One region of the Pantoea sp. Lij88 genome, then DNA from elsewhere that is predicted to be linked to it. Evidence: predicted binding sites of a transcription regulator. Region 1 holds the regulator's gene; each other region holds the start of a gene.
The links. Region 1 encodes CRP, which controls carbon source genes, mostly activating them, when cyclic AMP is high. Its sites were predicted from a motif close to ATGTGANNNNNNTCACAT; they were not measured.
Positions count from the first base shown of each region.

Region 2: the regulator CRP is predicted to act here: its motif matches at 4,253-4,270, upstream of epd (erythrose-4-phosphate dehydrogenase).
Region 3: the regulator CRP is predicted to act here: its motif matches at 5,630-5,647, upstream of azuC (stress response protein AzuC).

Region 1 covers NZ_CP118269.1:414,849-421,656, forward strand. Annotated here, with positions in the region: gene ppiA (peptidylprolyl isomerase A) at 1-290, shown strand, start outside; gene PU624_RS05750 (YhfG family protein) at 390-560, shown strand; gene PU624_RS05755 (putative adenosine monophosphate-protein transferase Fic) at 550-1,143, shown strand; gene PU624_RS05760 (aminodeoxychorismate/anthranilate synthase component II) at 1,185-1,760, shown strand; gene argD (bifunctional acetylornithine/succinyldiaminopimelate transaminase) at 1,842-3,062, shown strand; gene PU624_RS05770 (YccS/YhfK family putative transporter) at 3,064-5,139, opposite strand; gene crp (cAMP-activated global transcriptional regulator CRP) at 5,197-5,829, opposite strand; gene PU624_RS05780 (OsmC family protein) at 6,133-6,537, shown strand.
Region 2 covers NZ_CP118269.1:751,981-758,788, forward strand. Annotated here, with positions in the region: gene speB (agmatinase) at 1-467, shown strand, start outside; gene PU624_RS07460 (YidB family protein) at 658-1,068, shown strand; gene loiP (metalloprotease LoiP) at 1,123-1,878, opposite strand; gene tkt (transketolase) at 2,150-4,144, shown strand; gene epd (erythrose-4-phosphate dehydrogenase) at 4,460-5,479, shown strand; gene pgk (phosphoglycerate kinase) at 5,531-6,694, shown strand; gene fbaA (class II fructose-bisphosphate aldolase) at 6,800-6,808, shown strand, end outside.
Region 3 covers NZ_CP118269.1:227,602-234,409, forward strand. Annotated here, with positions in the region: gene PU624_RS04910 (phosphoketolase family protein) at 1-274, opposite strand, end outside; gene mqo (malate dehydrogenase (quinone)) at 402-2,018, opposite strand; gene PU624_RS04920 (carboxymuconolactone decarboxylase family protein) at 2,530-2,985, opposite strand; gene pdxR (MocR-like pyridoxine biosynthesis transcription factor PdxR) at 3,043-4,479, shown strand; gene PU624_RS04930 (DUF1158 domain-containing protein) at 4,469-4,711, opposite strand; gene mntP (manganese efflux pump MntP) at 5,028-5,603, shown strand; gene azuC (stress response protein AzuC) at 5,721-5,798, shown strand; gene cspE (transcription antiterminator/RNA stability regulator CspE) at 6,199-6,411, shown strand; gene PU624_RS04945 (alpha/beta fold hydrolase) at 6,748-6,808, shown strand, end outside.

The sequences.
Region 1 (6,808 bases):
CGCCGATTAAGAATGAAGCGGACAATGGCCTGCGTAACCTGCGCGGCACCATCTCTATGGCCCGTACCGCCGATAAAGACAGTGCGACCAGCCAGTTCTTCCTCAACGTCGCGGATAATGCCTTCCTCGACCACGGACAGCGCGATTTTGGCTATGCCGTATTTGGTAAGATTGTGAAAGGTCAGGATGTGGTTGAAAAAATTTCTCAGGTACCGACCAAAGATGTGGGTCCTTACCAGAATGTTCCGTCCAAACCGGTAGTTATCCTCTCCGCCAAAGTCCTGCCTTAAAGCTTTTCGTCGCCATCTGCGGATGGCGACCGCCTGCCGCCTCCGGCAAAGCCAGAAATTGCTCTTATACTTAGGGCAAAAACCTGAGCAGGAGGCGGCATGGCGAACAAACTCACCGAAAAACAGAAGGTCACACTGTGGCAGCAGCGGCGTAGCGCCAGCTATCAGGCCAGCTGTCGGCTGGAAGGCTTCTCATCGAATGAAACCAGCGTAAACAGCGATGATGCAGCCGCGCGTCTGGCGTCACTGAGGAGGCAATATGGACTCTAATACTGCCGTCAGCCAGGATCCCTACCTGTGGCAGCACGACAACGTGCTGAAAAACCTGCCCGATATTCATGATGCCGCGCAGCTGCGCAAGGCGGAACTGAGCTTCAGTGCGGCGCGCGCCGCCACGCTGGAACTGGGTCCCCGTAATCCCGGCTTGCCATATCTGCGCCAGATCCATCGCACGCTGTTCCAGGATGTCTACAGCTGGGCCGGTGAACTGCGCACCATCGATATCTGGCGTGATGAGACGCCGTTCTGTCATTTCGAATATATCGAAAAGGAAGGCAACGCCCTGATGGCCGCGCTGGAAGAGGAGAAGGGGCTGGCTGATCTGCCGCGTGATGCGTTTGTTCAGCGGCTTGCTCACTACTACTGCGAAATCAATATGCTCCATCCTTTCCGCCACGGAAACGGTCGGGCACAGCGGATTTTCTTTGAACAGCTGGCGCTGCATGCCGGTTATCTGCTGGACTGGGATGAGACGGACGCGGAAAGCTGGAAAGCGGCTAATCAGGCCGGTGTGGCCGGAGACCTGGCCCCGCTGGAGCAGGTCTTTGCGAAAGTGGTGAGCGAGGCAGCGTAACCGCGTAGAATAGCGGCGCGGTTTATCATTCTGGACGCGTCATGCTGCTGCTTATCGACAATTACGACTCCTTTACCTGGAATCTTTATCAATATTTCTGCGAGCTGGGCGCGCAGGTTCAGGTGGTGCGCAACGATGCCATCACCCTGGAGCAGATGGCGGCGCTGCCGCTGACCCATCTGGTGATCTCCCCTGGCCCCTGTACGCCTTCAGAGTCCGGCATCTCGCTGGCAGCGATCCGGCACTTCGCCGGGCAGCTGCCGGTGCTGGGCGTCTGCCTGGGGCATCAGGCGATTGCGCAGGCGTATGGCGCACAGGTTGTACGCGCGCGTCAGGTGATGCACGGCAAAACCTCCGCGATTCAGCACACCGGCCAGGGCGTGTTCCGCAATCTCAATAATCCCCTGACCGTGACCCGCTATCACTCGCTGATTGTGCAGCGCGATTCTCTGCCCGACGCATTCGAGGTGACTGCCTGGACGGTGCGTGATGGCGAGCCTGACGAGATTATGGGATTCCGCCATAAAACTCTGGCGCTGGAAGGCGTTCAGTTCCATCCCGAAAGCATTCTCAGCGAGCAGGGACATCAGTTGCTGCGCAATTTCCTTGCGCAATAAGTTGCCTTTGAGTGATTTTTTATGCATATTTTGTGATTATTATTTCAATGCAGCACAACAATCATCCAGATGGGGTTACTAATGGCAGCGGAAAAAATTGCGGTCACGCGGGAAACGTTCGATAACGTTATTTTGCCTGTTTATGCACCTGCGCAGTTCGTGCCGGTTAAAGGCAAGGGCAGCCGTGTATGGGATCAGCAGGGCAAAGAGTATATCGATTTCTCGGGGGGTATCGCCGTCACCGCACTTGGACACTGCCATCCCGCGCTGGTGGAGACGCTGAAAAGCCAGGGCGAGACGCTGTGGCACACCAGCAACGTCTTCACCAACGAACCGGCGCTGCGTCTCGCCAGTAAGTTAATCCAGGCGACCTTTGCTGACCGTGTTTTCTTCGCCAACTCCGGTGCCGAAGCCAACGAAGCCGCCTTTAAGCTGGCGCGCTACTACGCCTGCAAACGTCACAGCCCGTTTAAAAGTAAGATCATCGCCTTCCATAACGCTTTTCATGGCCGGACGCTGTTTACCGTCACGGTTGGCGGCCAGCCAAAATATTCTGACGGATTCGGTCCGAAACCGGCGGATATCGTTCACGTGCCGTTCAATGACCTGGACGCGGTGAAAGCGGTGATTGACGATCATACCTGCGCCATCGTGGTTGAACCGATTCAGGGTGAAGGCGGCGTGGTGCCCGCGACGCAGGAATTTATGCAGGGACTGCGTGCGCTTTGCGATCAGCATCAGGCGCTGCTGGTGCTGGATGAAGTGCAGAGCGGCATGGGACGCAGCGGCAAGCTGTTCGCCTATGAGCATTATGGCATTCAGCCCGATATTCTGACCTCAGCCAAAGCGCTGGGCGGTGGCTTCCCGGTGAGCGCCATGCTCACCACCAACGAGATCGCCTCGACCATGGCGCCGGGCGTGCATGGCACCACCTATGGCGGTAATCCGCTGGCCTGCGCCATCGCCGAAACGGCGCTGGATATCATCAATACGCCAGACGTGCTGGAAGGCGTTGAGATGCGTCGCCAGCACTTTGTTACGGCGCTGAAGGCCATCGACGCGAAGTATGATCTCTTCAGCGACATTCGCGGTAAGGGGCTGCTGATAGGTGCGGCGCTGAAACCTCAGCATGCAGGCAGATCGCGCGACATTCTGAATGCCGCCGCCGCTGAAGGCGTGATGGTGCTGGTGGCCGGAACCGACGTAATGCGTTTTGCGCCGTCACTGATTATCGAACCGGCCGACATTGAAGAGGGCATGAGCCGCTTCGCCACCGCCGTCGGCAAAGTGCTCAACGGCTGACTTAGTTTTTACGTAAGCGTCGGATCAGCCAGCGGCCATGTTGCGGTCGCTGGTTCCACGCCAGCGATGAAATGGTGTACATCACGCTCAGATGATCGAGAATGCGCCGCACATGCTGCTCCACCACCGTGATCGGTCCCTCAGTGATATTCTCCAGGTCATCCAGCAGGTTCACCTGCGAGCTTTCACCATCATATTCCAGCCGCTGCTGACACCGCTGCAGCGCGATTTCACAGGATTGCAGATAGCGTTCAGCCAGTGAGGCCGTCAGCATGGTGTGCTCGCGCGCCAGAATCGTTATCGCATTGATATGCTCGACAATAAACTGGCTGTGCGTGACCCAGAGCCGCATATCACTCAGATAGCGGGCGTTGAATGCCGGTTCCTGCATCGCCTGATTGAGTGAGTTAAACAGCGCATTGTGAGCCTGATTCACCTTCACGCGCTGATAAGCCAGTTTCTCGGGTGACTGTTCGTCGCCCAGCAACAGCCGCAGCGCATCCTGATAGGTTTCCAGCGCGTCATGGGCATTCTGCCGCAGTAAGCCGCTCTGCCACTGCGGCCACAGCCACAGCATCCCGCCAAAGGCGATCAGACAGCCCATCAGCGTATCCATCAGTCGCGGCAGCAGAAACTGCGCGCCATTCAGCGACAGCAACTGCAGCGAGTAAACCGCCGTGACCGTAAAGCCAATCATCGACCAGCCATAGAACTGGCGGGTAAAGCGATAGCTGATAAAGGTTATTGCCAGCATGATCATCAGCACCAGCGACTCCGGCACGGCCAGGCGCAGCGTGGCGGCCGCGATGACCAGACCGGCAAAGGTGCCCAGCGCCCGGTGCTGAATGCGGACACGGGTGGCGCTGTAGCCGTTCTGGCTGACGAACATAATGGTCATCAGGATCCAGTAGGGCTTAGGGATGTTGAAGAACAGCGCCAGCGCGCTGCCCAGCATCAGCATGACCGCAAAGCGACCGGCCGTGCGCAGCGCCGACGAGCGAAACGAGAGATAACTGCGCAGCGCCGGTAACAGCGGCAGACGGCGCTGGCGGTCCGCCATCAGATCGCGCTGATACAGGGGTTTCTGGGTGCGCAGGACCCGCGCAATGCGGTTGAAGTGGTAAAGGCAGAAGTTACCTACCGGATTGTCGGGATGCTGATGGGCGATCTTCTCCAGCGCGCCGAGCTGTTTATCCATCGCAAAGCGATCGGGTAGCTGGTGATAAAGGATGTTATCCGCCAGCACCCGCAGCCGGGCCGAGATGGTTTTGGCATTCCAGCGGATGACCGCTTCGGCATGGCTCTGTTCGACCAGCTTCTGCACCTCTTCCGGCCGATGCAGGCTGACTGAGATGTGCTCCTGCAGATCCAGCGCCACCTGAAAGGCGCGCGTCAGCCGCTTATGGCTGTGATCGCGGCTGGCCGACAGCATGTGCATCTGCTGATAACAGGTGTTGATCAGATCGACCACTTTCTGCTGACGCGCCAGCAGCGGCGGCAGGGCCTTTTCCGGATCGGTGAGCTGAGTCAGCAGGGTATATTTAGCGTCGCAGTAGTTAGCCAGCTCGCGGTAGATGAGGCTGAGGCTCTCGCGCATCGGCTGCTCTTTCCACAGCCAGAACCAGAACCAGTTAAACACCCCATACCAGAGCGTGCCGCCGATATAGAGCAGCGGGGTGACATAGATGGGCATGCGGCCAATCAGGCTGAGGGTAAAGATAGCGGCGATAAGGGTGCCGGGCAGCAGGCGGCCATGCAGCGGACTGATTTCACCGGTGACGCCGAGCAGCAGGGGCATGGCGAAGAGGATCAGCGGCAGTGGGATAGCATGCAGGGTGAGCCACTGAATGAGAAAGCTGCCGAGGGCAAACAGGCTGCCGCCAACAATGAGACGTTTGAAGAAGCGTTTATGCGGGGTATCCAGACCGGCGATGTTGCAGCAGGCGGGCACTAAGGAGAACAGCAGACCTTTTTGCAGGTCGCCAGCCAGCCAGCCCAGCGCCACCGGCAGACAGAGCACCAGCGTTTGCCGCAAGGCGTAGTTAACTTCAGGATGGTAAATGATTCGACGCCACATCGGCCCAACACAAACAATAACGGCGTGATGTTGCCATCACGCCGTGGGTGACAGGAATTAACGGGTGCCGTAAACGACGATGGTTTTGCCGTGTGCGGAGATCAGGTTCTGATCTTCCAGCATCTTCAAAATACGGCCCACGGTTTCGCGTGAACAACCAACAATCTGGCCAATTTCCTGACGAGTGATTTTAATTTGCATGCCGTCGGGATGCGTCATGGCATCTGGCTGTTTCGCCAGGTTGAGCAGGGTCTGTGCAATGCGCCCGGTGACGTCGAGGAAAGCGAGGTTACCCACTTTTTCAGACGTGACCTGCAGGCGACGCGCCATCTGCGATGAGAGTCGCATCAGGATGTCGGGGTTAACCTGGATCAGCTGACGGAATTTCTTGTAAGAAATCTCCGCCACTTCGCACGCGCTTTTCGCACGTACCCAGGCGCTGCGCTCCTGGCCTTCTTCGAAGAGGCCAAGCTCACCAATGAAATCGCCCTGATTCAGGTAGGAAAGAATCATCTCTTTGCCTTCTTCATCTTTAATCAGAACCGCGACGGAACCTTTCACGATGTAGTAAAGCGTTTCAGCTTTTTCACCTTGGTGAATCAGCGTACTTTTGGATGGATACTTGTGAATATGGCAATGGGACAGGAACCATTCGAGTGTAGGGTCTGTTTGCGGTTTGCCGAGAACCATTCGCTATTATCCTCTGTTGTAATCGTGCCCAAAATACAGGGGGCAGTTTTCCCTGTCAGGCGGTGAAAGCTTCAAGCGTTTCCATTTCAGGAAATCATTCGGGCCGCATCAGGCGCAGTGCGCATCATCCTTCCCGGCTTCGTCATCGGGTGACGAAAAATATTTTCAGCACTGTTTGTAGCACAGCTTTTGCCGACTGTCTTCTGTTGTCTCGCTTCAGCTACAGGCGGATTTCTCTGGATTGCTGTTTACCAGGCGAAAGCGTACTCTGGCGACAAAACAGCGTATTCCGGAGCAAAAATCATGCAGGCAAGAGTGAAATGGGTAGAAGGGCTGACATTCCTCGGAGAATCCTCATCCGGCCACCAGATACTGATGGATGGCAATTCGGGTGATAAAGCGCCCAGCCCAATGGAGATGGTGCTGATGGCGGCCGGTGGATGCAGCGCGATTGATGTGGTTTCAATTCTGCAAAAAGGCCGCAATGATGTGGCTGATTGTGAAGTAAAACTGACCTCAGAACGTCGTGAAGAGGCGCCGCGAATCTTTACGCACATCAACCTGCATTTTATCGTGAGTGGTAAAGCGCTCCAGGATAAAGCGGTCTCACGCGCCGTGGATCTTTCTGCTGAAAAATATTGCTCGGTGGCCATCATGCTGGGTAAAGGTGTGACGATGACGCATAGCTATGAAGTGGTTGAGCTGTAATGGCCGCAGGGATCATCGCAGACCTGTTAACTTCACTTCTAGTGTCTGATGCAGGTTGCTTTAAGACTGTGCCTGCGCAGAGAACCGGGTCAGATCGGAAAGACACAAAAACCGCCATCCATGGCATGCTCGGCCCGCGCGATTACGCACCTCATCCCTGAGGTGCGCCCGTTGCCGGGCCAACGCGTTGCGTTGTTCAAAAACGCTCCCGGCGTTTTTGTCCCAGGCGCGGGACGCTTTCCTCTTCTGACCCGGTTCCCTGCGTGTTGAG
Region 2 (6,808 bases), 340 kb from region 1:
ATACCGACACCTACTCCAACGGCCCGACCTTTGACCACGGCACCATGTTCTTTACCGCGCCGAAAGAGGGTCTGATCGATCCACAGCACTCTGTCCAGATTGGTATCCGTACCGAATTCGACAAGAGCCTGGGCTTCAACGTGCTGGATGCAGCGCAGGTCAATGACCGCAGCGTTGACGATATCCTTGCCGAAGTGAAACGCACCGTTGGCGATCTGCCGATCTACCTGACCTTCGACATCGACTGTCTGGATCCGGCGCATGCGCCTGGCACCGGCACGCCGGTCATTGGCGGCCTGACCACCGATAAAGCGACCAAACTGATCCGTGGCCTGCAGGGCATGAACATTGTCGGCATGGATCTGGTGGAAGTGGCTCCGGGTTACGATCACGCTGACCTGACCGCGCTGGCGGCCGCGACGCTGGCGCTGGATATGCTGCATGTTCAGGCGGCGAACAAAGGCTAATCCTGTCCTGAGCCTGCCGGGTGAATCCGGCAGGCTTTGCGCCGCCGACGCATGCGGCGCAGTCCCGGTAACACCCTCCATCCGCCTTCCTCTTCAGATTGTTTCCCCTTGTGACAGCGCACGCGCCTCAGGCGTAACCGCGCATCAGCAACTAAACTGACGGATATCAATTCTCAACGTGGAGGCAATCATGGGCTTTCTTGACGAACTGGCGGGGTCGCTGCACGGCAATCAGAGTGATGGGCATCTGCCCGGACAACTGCAGGCGGTCTGGCACTGGGTACAGGAGCAGGGCGGTATTGAGGTTCTGCTGCAAAAATTCCAGCAGGGCGGGCTGGGCGAAGTGTTTGGTTCGTGGATCGGCACCGGGACGAATCAGCCGGTTGAACACAGCGACATCCACTCTGCGGTTGGTCAGGCGGAGCTGCAGTCACTGGCGGATAAGCTGGGAACCGACGTTAAAGGCGCGGCGGGCACGCTGGCGATTATTCTGCCGCAGCTGATCGACAAGATGTCACCCCAGGGGCATATGGATGAAGCATCGCTGCATGAGAACAAACTCGATTTAGGTTCGATGGTGGATCAGATATTCAAACGCTAAGCCACCGGACCTGACTCTACAGGCGCATGCATCGCGCATGCGCCTGGTTATGCGTTACTTCGCATCAGCCGCGATACGCTCACGGATGTGCGCCGCACGTGCTTCAGAAGCCGGGTGCGAGTCAAACATTGAGCTCTGACGTCCCTGTTCCAGCTTCGCCAGTTTTTCGAAGCTGGTCACCAGACCCTCCGGATTGATGTTGCGCTTCTTCATCAGATCGTAGGAGTAGTCATCCGCCTGCGATTCCTGAGTCTGAGAGAACTGAGCATTAACCAGCTTTTCACCCATTTCACCCAGCTGCGACTGCGACAGTGAACCGATCACGCCGCCCACTGAGGCCGCTGCCGTGCGAGCTGCGGTCGTGGCATACGCCACCTGCATCGCCTTACGCGTATGGCCTAACGCCACGTGGCCCATCTCATGGCCCAGCACGCCTTCCACTTCATTGTCGGTCATCATATCCATCAGGCCGCTGTAAACGCGGATACAGCCGTTTGCCATCGCCCAGGCGTTGACATCTTTGGTCTGATAAACCTTGTAGTTCGCCGGAACACCGTTGATGTTGTCGCCCAGCGCGGCGGCGATCTTGTTCAGACGCTGCTGATACTCGCTGTTAGCGGGCGCAATCTGATTATCTTTGTCCATCTGCTCACAGGATTTGTCGCTCAGTTGTTTAACCTGATCGTCGCTCAGGGAATAAGCCTGATACGCCTGCGCGCCTGACTGCATCAGCGCATTATTGTCCAGACCCTGACAGCCGCTGAGCAGCGTTGTCAGACCCAGTGCTAACACCATTTTTTTGATTTTCATGCTGTATCCCATCCATAACAAGGTAAGAAAAACAAACACCTGAAACTCAGTCAGGTGAATAAACGAGTTGGTTATAGCGTGCCAGTCTGCACTTTGCTAGCAGAGTTGGCCGGAAAAGCCATACGAAGCGGCTACATTTAGCGTTTTACAACATGTACTTTTGACCCGATTTTCATGTACATTGATTGGCAACTTTTTCCTTGTTTTGCCCGGTAACTCATTAATAACAATAAGTTAAGGTGCGAAGCATTAATCCGACCTGGAGTAGAAAATGCCCTCTCGTAAAGAGCTTGCCAACGCCATTCGTGCGTTAAGTATGGATGCAGTACAGAAAGCGAAATCGGGACATCCGGGTGCCCCAATGGGCATGGCGGACATCGCTGAAGTTCTCTGGCGCGGCTACCTGAACCACAACCCAACCAACCCGCTATGGGCCGACCGCGACCGTTTCGTGCTCTCTAACGGTCACGGCTCCATGCTGATCTATAGCCTGCTGCACCTGACCGGTTACGATCTGCCATTGAGCGAACTGGAAAACTTCCGCCAGCTGCACTCAAAAACTCCAGGTCACCCTGAATATGGCTACACCGTGGGCGTTGAAACCACCACCGGTCCGCTGGGGCAGGGCATCGCGAACGCCGTCGGCTTTGCCATTGCTGAGCGCACGCTGGCCGCACAGTTCAACCGTCCGGGTCATGACATCGTAGACCACAACACCTATGTCTTCATGGGTGATGGCTGCATGATGGAAGGTATTTCGCACGAAGTCTGCTCTCTGGCCGGAACGCTGAAGCTGGGCAAACTGGTGGCGTTCTATGATGACAACGGTATCTCTATCGACGGTCACATCGATGGCTGGTTCACCGATGACACCGCTAAGCGCTTTGAAGCGTACGGCTGGCACGTGGTGCGCGGCGTTGATGGTCACGATGCCGATGCGATTGCAAAAGCGATCGACGAAGCAAAAAGCGTCAGCGACAAGCCTTCACTGCTGATGTGCAAAACCGTGATCGGCTTCGGTTCACCGAACAAAGCGGGCACCCATGATTCACACGGCGCACCGCTGGGTGATGACGAAGTCGCACTGACCCGCAAACAGCTGGGCTGGAACCACGCACCGTTCGTGATTCCTTCTGACATCTACGCTGAGTGGGACGCGAAAGAAGCGGGCAAGGCGAAAGAAGCGGCATGGGATGAGAAATTTGCTGCGTATGCGCAGGCACATCCTGAACTGGCTGCCGAATTCAAACGTCGCGTGAGCAACGAACTGCCTGCTAACTGGCACGAAGAGTCTCAGAAATTCGTTGAGCAACTGCAGGCGAACCCGGCGAAGATCGCCAGCCGTAAAGCTTCTCAGAATGCTATTGAAGCCTTTGGTAAAATCCTGCCGGAATACCTGGGCGGCTCAGCCGACCTGGCGCCGAGCAACCTGACTATCTGGTCTGGCTCTAAGCCAATCAACGAAGATGCTGCGGGTAACTACATCCATTACGGCGTGCGCGAGTTCGGTATGACCGCTATCGCCAACGGTCTGGCGCTGCACGGCGGCTTCCTGCCTTACACCGCGACCTTCCTGATGTTCGTTGAATATGCGCGTAACGCAGCGCGTATGGCGGCACTGATGAAGATCCGTCAGATCATGGTCTACACCCACGACTCTATCGGTCTGGGCGAAGATGGCCCGACGCATCAGCCGGTTGAGCAGATGGCGAGCCTGCGCACCACCCCAAACATGAGCCTGTGGCGTCCATGTGACCAGGTCGAATCTGCCGTGGCGTGGAAATATGCCATCGAACGTCAGGATGGCCCGACGGCGCTGATCTTCTCCCGTCAGAACCTGGCGCAGCAGGAACGTGATGCTGCACAGCTGGCTAACGTGGCGCGTGGGGGTTATGTGCTGAAAGATTGCGACGGTACGCCTGAGCTGATCCTGATCGCCACCGGTTCAGAAGTTGAACTGGCTGTGGGTGCCTGGGACAAACTCAGCAGCGAAGGCCGCAAAGTGCGCGTGGTCTCTATGCCGTCAACGGATGCTTTCGACAAGCAGAGCGACGAATACCGTGAATCTGTGCTGCCGAAAGCGGTCAGCGCTCGCGTGGCTATCGAAGCGGGCATTGCCGATTACTGGTTCAAATACACCGGCCTGAACGGCGCTATCGTGGGAATGACCAGCTTCGGCGAATCGGCTCCTGCGGATCAGCTGTTCGAACTGTTTGGCTTTACCGTCGACAACGTGGTCGCGAAAGCGAAAGCGCTGCTGGCGTAAAAACCGGCCAGGCGGGTCAGTTCCCGTCTGGCAGTGAAATCAGAGGGACGAGCCTTTCGTCCCTTTTCCTTTTTTATTCCTCCAGTAATAACCGATTCAGGCTTCAATTTGTGACGCAGATCCAAATTTAAGCAGTCAGATTGATCGCAGTCATTCCCGTTATTCCTTCCTTCTATTATTCTGGCTGAACCGTTTCAGTCGTCGGGCAGACCGCCCTGATTTCGGACAATGCCGGGTAAGAATCTCCTGTACAAAGTGCAGTGAAACGCTCAGGCTAACGGCACGTTTTTTTCAGTCTGACGTGGCAGGAGAGAAATGACGGTACGGGTAGCAATAAATGGTTTTGGCCGGATTGGACGCAATGTCCTGCGCGCGCTCTATGAGACGGGCCGACGTGCAGAGATCACGGTGGTCGCGATTAACGAGCTGGCAGAAGCGACCGGCATGGCGCACCTGCTGAAATACGATACCAGCCATGGCCGTTTTGCTTTTGATGTCCGCCAGGAGCGCGATGTCATGTGGGTAGGGGGCGATACCCTGCGCATTCTGCACCGTGCAGACATTGCCGATCTGCCGTGGCGTGAACTCGACGTGGATGTGGTGCTGGACTGCACCGGCGTCTATGGCTCACGGGCCGATGGCGAAGCCCATCTGCAGGCGGGTGCTAAAAAAGTCCTGTTCTCCCATCCCGGCGGAAACGATCTCGACGCCACCGTTGTGTACGGTGTTAACCAGCAGGATCTGACCGCCAGCGACCGCATTGTTTCCAACGCTTCCTGTACCACGAACTGCATTATCCCGGTCATCAAACTGCTGGATGATGAGTTTGGTATCGAATCCGGCACCGTCACCACGATCCACTCGGCGATGCACGATCAGCAGGTGATCGACGCCTATCACAGCGATCTGCGTCGCACCCGCGCCGCCAGTCAGTCGATCATCCCGGTGGATACCCGTCTGGCGGCAGGCATTACCCGTATTTTTCCGAAATTCAACGATCGCTTTGAGGCGATAGCCGTTCGCGTCCCGACGATTAACGTGACGGCCATTGATCTCAGCGTTTCTGTGCATAACGCGGTAACGGCATGTGACGTTAACACCTTGTTGCGAAGCGCGGCAGAAGGGGCATTTCGTGGTATAGTTGACTACACGGAATTACCGTTAGTCTCAGTAGATTTTAACCATGATCCGCACAGTGCCATTGTGGACGGAACACAAACGCGGGTAAGCGGTCAACACCTTATCAAGACCCTGGTCTGGTGTGACAATGAATGGGGCTTTGCTAACCGAATGCTCGACACGACGTTAGCGATGGCCGCAAGCGGTTTCAGGTAAGACGCGGTTTGCGTCTGGCAAAACTTATGAGAATCAACGAGAGGATTCACCATGTCTGTAATTAAGATGACCGATCTGGATCTGGCTGGTAAACGCGTTCTGATCCGTGCCGATCTGAACGTACCAGTTAAAGAAGGTAAAGTGACGTCTGATGCACGTATCCGTGCTTCTCTGCCAACCATTGAAGCGGCGTTGAAACAGGGCGCGAAAGTAATGGTTACCTCTCACCTGGGTCGTCCGACCGAAGGTGAATACAACGAAGAGTTCTCGCTGCTGCCGGTAGTTAACTACCTGAAAGACAAGCTGAGCGGCACTACCGTGACCCTGGCAAAAGATTACCTCGATGGCGTTGACGTTGGCGCTGGCGAACTGGTTGTGCTGGAAAACGTTCGCTTTAACAAAGGCGAAAAGAAAGATGACGAAACGCTGTCTAAAAAATACGCTGCCCTGTGCGACGTATTTGTGATGGACGCGTTCGGTACGGCGCACCGCGCACAGGCTTCTACCCACGGCGTCGGCAAATTTGCCCCTATCGCCTGTGCCGGTCCACTGCTCTCTGCAGAGCTGGAAGCACTGGGTAAAGTCATGAGCAACCCGGAGCGTCCGCTGGTGGCTGTTGTAGGCGGCTCTAAAGTCTCTACCAAATTTGACGTGCTGCAGTCTCTGGTCAAAATCGCGGACACCGTGATTGTGGGCGGCGGCATCGCAAACACCTTCGTGGCTATCGACAACAATGTCGGTAAATCACTGTATGAACCAGACTTCGTTGAAGCGGCTAAAGGCCTGCGCGATCAGCACGGCATCCCGGTTCCAACTGACTCACGCGTCGGCACAGAATTCTCTGAAACTGCGGCTGCGACCGTGAAAAAGGTTTCGGAAGTGGCGGATAACGAAGAGATTATGGACTTTGGCGATGAAACCGCTCAGGCCATGGCTGCCATCCTGAAAGATGCTAAAACCATCCTGTGGAACGGCCCGGTGGGCGTGTTTGAGTTCCCTAACTTCCGTAAAGGCACCGAGATCGTGGCTAACGCCATTGCGGACAGCGATGCCTTCTCTGTTGCAGGCGGCGGCGATACCTTAGCGGCTATCGACCTGTTCGGCATCGAAGACAAAATTTCCTACATCTCTACCGGCGGCGGCGCGTTCCTTGAGTTCGTGGAAGGCAAAAAACTGCCTGCAGTTGCCATGCTGGAAGAGCGTGCGAAGCAGTAATCCTTTGGGGGCGATGTCTCGCGGCATCGCCTGAAGTCTTGCCCGTCTGGGCGTTTAAATCGACGTTCCTCAAGGGGAACAACGGTCACGAAACAGGACACAATCATGTCTAAA
Region 3 (6,808 bases), 190 kb from region 1:
CCACCATGCCGGGGCCGCCATGGCCTGGCCCGCAGATGTAGATCATATCCAGGTTCTGTTTGCGGATAACACGGTTGAGGTGGGCGTAGATGAAATTCAGTCCGGGCGTGGTGCCCCAGTGACCCAGCAGACGGGGTTTGATGTGTTCCGGCCTGAGTGGCTCGCGCAACAGCGGGTTGTCCATCAGGTAAATCTGTCCGACGGAGAGGTAGTTCGCTGCCCGCCAGTAGCGGTCGAGCAGGGTAAATTCGGGTGACGCAGGGGAGTAAGACATGCGGGTTCCTCCTGATCGTTCAGCTAAAAGATGCCTTAACCCTAATAGAGAATACCGGGTACGACCAGGCAACCGGCCAATAAAAAAAGGCCCCGCAGTGCGGAGCCTCTTTATCAGCGGCGCTGGATTACTTGCCGACGACGAACGCGGTTTCCCGTCCTTCATCGTTGGCCGCCATCGGCGTGACTGGCGAATAGTCCAGTTGCAGAATACGACTCGTTTCGGCTAACACTTTCTCTGTCAGTGCCACGTCACCGTTCAGCTTACGACCCCATGATGGGACCACCGCACGGATTTTGTTCTGCCATTCCGGCGAAGCCATCTGCTCAGGACAGACCTTGTGCAGCAGCTCCAGCATGATCGGTGCCGCCGTAGACGCGCCCGGCGAGGCACCCAGCAGCGCTGAAATCGTGCCATCCTGTGACGCAACGACTTCGGTGCCCAGACGCAATACCGCGCCCTCTTTCTCATCTTTCTTGATGATCTGCACACGCTGACCAGCAGTCACTAAGCGCCAGTCTTCCTGCTTCGCCTGTGGCACATAAGCACGCAGCGCATCCATCCGGTCGCGATCGCTCTGCAGCACCTGATCCATGAGATACTTCACCAGATCGAAACTTTTCAGGCCCACTTTCACCATCGGCAGCATATTGCTGCTGTTCAGCGAGGTGAACATATCCATCAGCGAACCCTGCTTCAGGAACTTGGTCGAGAAGGTGGCGAACGGGCCAAACAGCAGCACCTGCTTACCATCCAGCACGCGGGTATCGACATGCGGCACGGACATCGGCGGTGCGCCGACGCTGGCTTTGCCGTAAACCTTAGCCATATGTTGCGCGACGACCTGCGGGTTTTCCGTGACCAGGAATGAACCGCCCACCGGGAAACCGGCGTAACCGTTGGCTTCCGGAATGCCAGCCTTCTGCAGCAGTGGTAACGCCGCGCCACCAGCACCGATAAAGATTTTGCCAGCGGTCAGCGTGCGACGGGTGCCGCTGTTCAGACACTGCAGCGTCACCTGCCAGCGACCATCGGCCAGCTGCTTCAGCTCACGGACTTCCTGACGCAGACGCAGCTGGAAATTCGCTTTCTTCTCTAACGCAGCGATCAGCTGACGGGTGATTTCACCGAAGTTCACATCGGTACCCATCTCTGTCCAGGTCGCGGCCACTTTCTGGCTACGATCACGGCCATTCATCACCAGCGGGATCCAGCGGGCAATCTGCTGCGGATCTTCGGAGTAGGCCATGCCACGGAACAGGGTGCTTTTCTGCAGTGCCGCGAAGCGCTTGCGCAGGAAGTCGACATTGTCGTCTCCCCAGACAAAGCTCATATGCGGCGTACTGTGAATAAAGCTTTTAGGATTACGCAGGTTGCCTTTCTGGACCTGATAAGCCCAGAACTGGCGGGAAATCTGGAACGATTCGTTGATCGTTACCGCTTTGGAGATGTCGATGCTGCCATCCGCCTGCTGAGGCGTATAGTTCAGCTCCGCCAGCGCCGCATGACCGGTGCCCGCGTTATTCCAGCCGTTGGATGACTCTTCGGCCACGCTATCGAGCCGCTCCACCATCTCGATGGACCAGTCCGGCTCTAAGTCCTGCAGCCATGCACCGAGGGTAGCGCTCATCACACCCGCACCAATCAGCAGCACATCAACGTCTTTGCGCTCCTGCGCGGTAGTAGTGGTGTCCTTTGCCATGGCACTCATCGCGAGCGCAAGGTTTACAGCTGAATTGCTCATGAGGCGACATCTCCTCTTCTGTTGACCTGAAGCCCAACAGTTTCGCAGGCGAAATAGTCACGCTTCTTACGAGCGCGTTGCGCTATTTCTCAAAGGTTAAGTCTCAGGTATAGGGTTAAAGCGGTGATAACGCGTTAACTGAACGTTATGCTTAGTCATCCGAATATAACATTCTCGCATCTGAATTAAACATTAGTTTATTTTTTAAATGCAGAAATGATTCAGCATAAGAATTAATCATCACGATGTGTGGCGTATTAGCGGTTTTTTAGAGTGAAGTCAGTGAGTTAACTGAAAAGCTATGTTGCGGAAAAGCCCCATGCTGGTGCAGGGACGGAAAGGATGTTAACAGTGCGGAATTATTTAATTAGCTGAAATTTAGCGATTTATTATGCAGTGAGGAATAACAGGAATCGGGGTGAGAGCGCCTGAACAGGCGCTTGTGTAAAAATAATGTTACATTTTTGTGAGTCTGAAAATGCGCGCGCACCGGCGCACGCATCGGATTCACTTATGACTGATTCGCGCTGGCAGGCAGCTTTTTCAGACTTATCGCTATGCGGTTATAGGTGTTCATCAGACCAATCGCGATGTTCAGATCGACAATCTCCTTTTCACTGAAGTGAGCTGTCAGTGCGTTATAGCAATCGTCTGGCGCGCCCTGCTGAGCAATCAGCGTCAGGCATTCAGCCCAGTGAAGAGCCGCCTTCTCTTTATCACTGAACAGCGTGCCGGATTCATGCCAGACCTGGGTCAGTACGATCTTATCCCAGCCCATGCCCGCTTTATTCAGCGCTTTGGTATGCATATCAATGCAGTAGGCGCAGCCGTTAATCTGCGATATGCGCAGGAACAGCAGTTCCAGTAAAGTGAGCGGCAGATCGGTTTGTGCCAGATAACTGTAAACGCCGCCCAGCGCTTTCATGCCTGCCGGTGCTGCACTGTGAAAATCGATACGTTCGCTCATCTTATTGCCTCCTGGGGTTGATAAGGCGATTTTCGGCTTTTCAATGGAGCAGATAAAGTGCCAAAAAATGAGAGTCTGACTGGTCCATCGCCGCTTTCTGTGCTGACACTGCAGCGCGGAACATCCCGCGGTCTCAGCGAACAGCTGCGGCAGCTGATTGAACAGGCGATTGGTGAAGGGCGCTTACAGCCCGGCGCGCGTCTGCCCTCCTGCCGCGATCTGGCGGCGCAGCTCGGTGTGGCGCGCGGCACCGTTCGTGCCAGCTATGACATGCTGGTGGATGGTCAGTTTCTGCAGGCCAGAGGCGCGGCGGGTACCTTCGTCAGCCCATTACTGCCGTTAAAACCGGCCAGTGCCAGTCCTGAACGCCCGTTGCCGGAGGGTATAGAAGAGTTTGAAGCGCCACCGCTGACCTTTCAGATGGGCATTCCGGCCAGCGATGCGTTCCCGGCCAAAGTCTGGCTGCGCATCCTGCAGCGTCAGGCGCGCATGCAGGTCAGCAGACCGGCCAGCTATCCCGATCCGCGCGGTAGCTTAGCGCTGCGTCAGGCGCTGGTGGCCTATCTGGCGGTGGCGCGCGGCCTGCGCTGTCAGGCGGACCAGATCATTATCACCAGCGGCTATGCGGGCGCGATGGGGCTGATTGGGCTGGCGATGGATTTTCAGGGCAAAACGGCCTGGCTGGAAGATCCCGGATTCTGGGTGGCGCGTCGCGCAGTCGAAGCGCTGCGTGTTACGCCGGTTGCCGTGCCGGTTGACGATGAAGGGTTGCAGGTGGAGGCCGGCATTGCCCGCGCGCCGGAGGCCGCTTTCGCGCTGGTCACACCGGGACAGCAGGCACCCCTTGGCATGACAATGAGCCTCGCGCGCCGCCATGAATTGCTGAACTGGGCCAGCCGCGAGCAGCGCTGGATTATCGAAGATGACTATCTGGGTGAGCTTCAGCCCGGCAATCGCGCCGCACCAGCACTGGCAGCGCTCGACAGCGAAGGGCGGGTGCTGCACATCGGCACTTTCAGCAAGACGCTGACGCCGCAACTTCGGCTCGGATTTATGGTGGTTCCGCCCGCACTGGCGACGCGCTTCGGGGAGGTCTGCGCGTTACTTTCGCCCGCATCCTCAGGGTTGCTGCACAACGCGGTGGCGGAGTTTCTGCGGGAAGGTCACTTTATGCGGCATCTGCGGCGCATGAAGCGCGTCTATCATGAGCGACTGGAACAGATGATCGCGGCGCTCCATCCTCACTTTCCCGACCTGCAACGCGCCGGGCTGGCGGTGATTGTCCGCTTACCTGCCGGTACGCCGGATGAGCTGATTGCGCAGCAGGCGGTAGAGTGGGGCATGGCGCCCTCGCCGCTGTCGATCTGGTATCAGCAGGCCGATCAGCGCGGTGCGGGTCTGGTGCTGGGGGCGGCACATCTGCCGCGTGAAGGCTATGCGCGCAGCGCCGAACGACTAAAAGCGCTGGTCGATGCGCAGGCGATCAGCCCCTGAACCAGCGACGCCAGACAAAGCGGATAACAAAAAACTCTATGGTGCCCAGCAGCAAAAACCAGACGCAAAACACCACCGTGTAAAGCTGATTCAGATCCTGCAAATGGAACATCTGCAACAGATGCTGCGCCACGGTCACGCTAAAGGCGGGCGCGGGCAGCAGTAGTGCTGAGAGAAAACCCAGCAGCAGAATGCCGCCAGGCACGATCAACGTCTCAAAAGGGTTATTCATAACCGGTATCCCCTATTTATCAGCCCGGCATTCTCCGGTAATCGGCGACACGGTTCAATGGTGGCGTGCGGCAATACGCCCATCCGGGGCGTTGCAGGGCAAAGGAAAGGGTCAGAAAAGGCTTTAGCACCATCGACTTAGCGCGATTCATAGCGAATGATAAGAGTTATAGCCTTTGCTATACTTAAATCCCTGATTTTACTGTCTTTTTATCTGTGCCTTTGCGTGGTAGACTGCGCCCACTTTTTCATAACTGAACACTTTGTGTGGTGAATTCAGCGTGAATTGCCGCTTTTTCGCCCCAGGTGAATAAATCATGACCTTTATTGCCACTTTAATTCTTGCGCTGGGTATGTCGATGGACGCGTTTGCTGCTGCACTGGGCAAAGGTGCCACATTGCATCGTCCTGGTTTTAAAGAAGCGCTGCGTACCGGTCTGATCTTCGGCTCTATTGAAGCACTGACCCCACTGATTGGCTGGGCACTTGGCCTGGCTGCCAGCCGTTACATCATGGCGTGGGATCACTGGGTTGCCTTCACTCTGCTGGCGTTTCTGGGTGGCCGTATGATGATGGAAGGTTTCCGTCAGACTGCTGTCGCAGAACCCTGCGAAGCCCCGCAAAGCCATGGCTTTATGGTCCTGGCGACCACCGCCGTTGCGACCAGCCTGGATGCGCTGGCGGTCGGTGTCGGTCTGGCTTTCCTGCAGGTGAATATCATCACCACCGCGCTCACCATTGGTGCCGCCACCACCGTGATGGCGACGACCGGCGTATTAGTCGGGCGCTTTATCGGTCCGGTACTCGGCAAATGGGCGGAAGTGCTGGGTGGCGTGGTGTTAATCGCCGTTGGCTCCACCATTCTGTTGCAGCATCTCGGCTACACCGCCTAGGGCTTTTGCACATAAAAGCGGCATTTTTGTGATCTGGTTCAAATTTATTTGCTGTTAAAACGCACAGCGGCTATACTTTTTCGGTATATCTTCAACTAAATTTGAATCAGGTATTTCATGAAACGCATTCTTAAACACGTGTTCCGCGCTTACGTTGAGACGTTCAAACACGTACCGCCGGGTGCCATGTACTAAGCACCCCGCAAGAAACCCTCGATAATCGCGGTCAGGGATCGACCTGTGATTATCACCTTCTCTGTTTTTTCTGTCCTTGCTTCTGCTGATTTAAACCCGCGTTTTGGCACTTCTGGTGCATCTTATTTGTGTGCCTCCTCTCGCCATTCAGCCATCTGAGCGTTTAAATGGTTAAAATAAATAAGCATATACATTGCTAAATTATTATCGCTATGTCTTAATGCGTCATCGGTTTGGAACACAGACCTTATGAAAGCAGTTTTAGTAAAGTAGTCTTCAGTTCAAGTGTTATCCACAGATATCCTTCTTCGAAAGCCTCCTCCTAAGTGCCCAATAAGTAAATCTCTAACTACAGGCCATCTTCGCCGCTCTTAGTGGCTAATCGATTAAGGAAATATCTATGTCTGACAAAATGACTGGTTTAGTAAAATGGTTTAATTCTGATAAAGGTTTTGGCTTTATCACTCCCGATGACGGCAGCAAAGATGTCTTCGTGCATTTCTCTGCTATCCAGGGTGATAACTACAAAACGCTTGATGAAGGTCAGAAAGTCTCCTTCACCATTGAAAATGGCGCTAAAGGCCCTGCAGCTGGCAACGTCACAGCGCTGTAAGCCGCGCTCATTATCAGCGACGCCTACAATAGCGATGAAGACATTAGTCTGAGCAGATAAGCACTGCTGATAATAAAATAAACCCGCCCAGTGCGGGTTTTTTATTGCCTGAAATCGTTGACTCAGATCCTCTGCGTAAACGCAGACGTGAAAACACTGGCTCTCATGTCCGCTTCTCGCTCACAGCGTACACACATCATTCACTGCCGTCCTTGCCCTCCCGCTTACATCTGACAGACCCTCCACCAGAATTCACCCTCCGCAACTCCCCATTAACCCGCCACCAACCCGATCCCGTCCTACACTGAATTATTCTCCCCAAACCAGGAGCAGCGGATGATCCAGAAGCATCGACGAAAACAGGCAGCGATTGTGGCAGGCGTGGGATTAGGTGTGG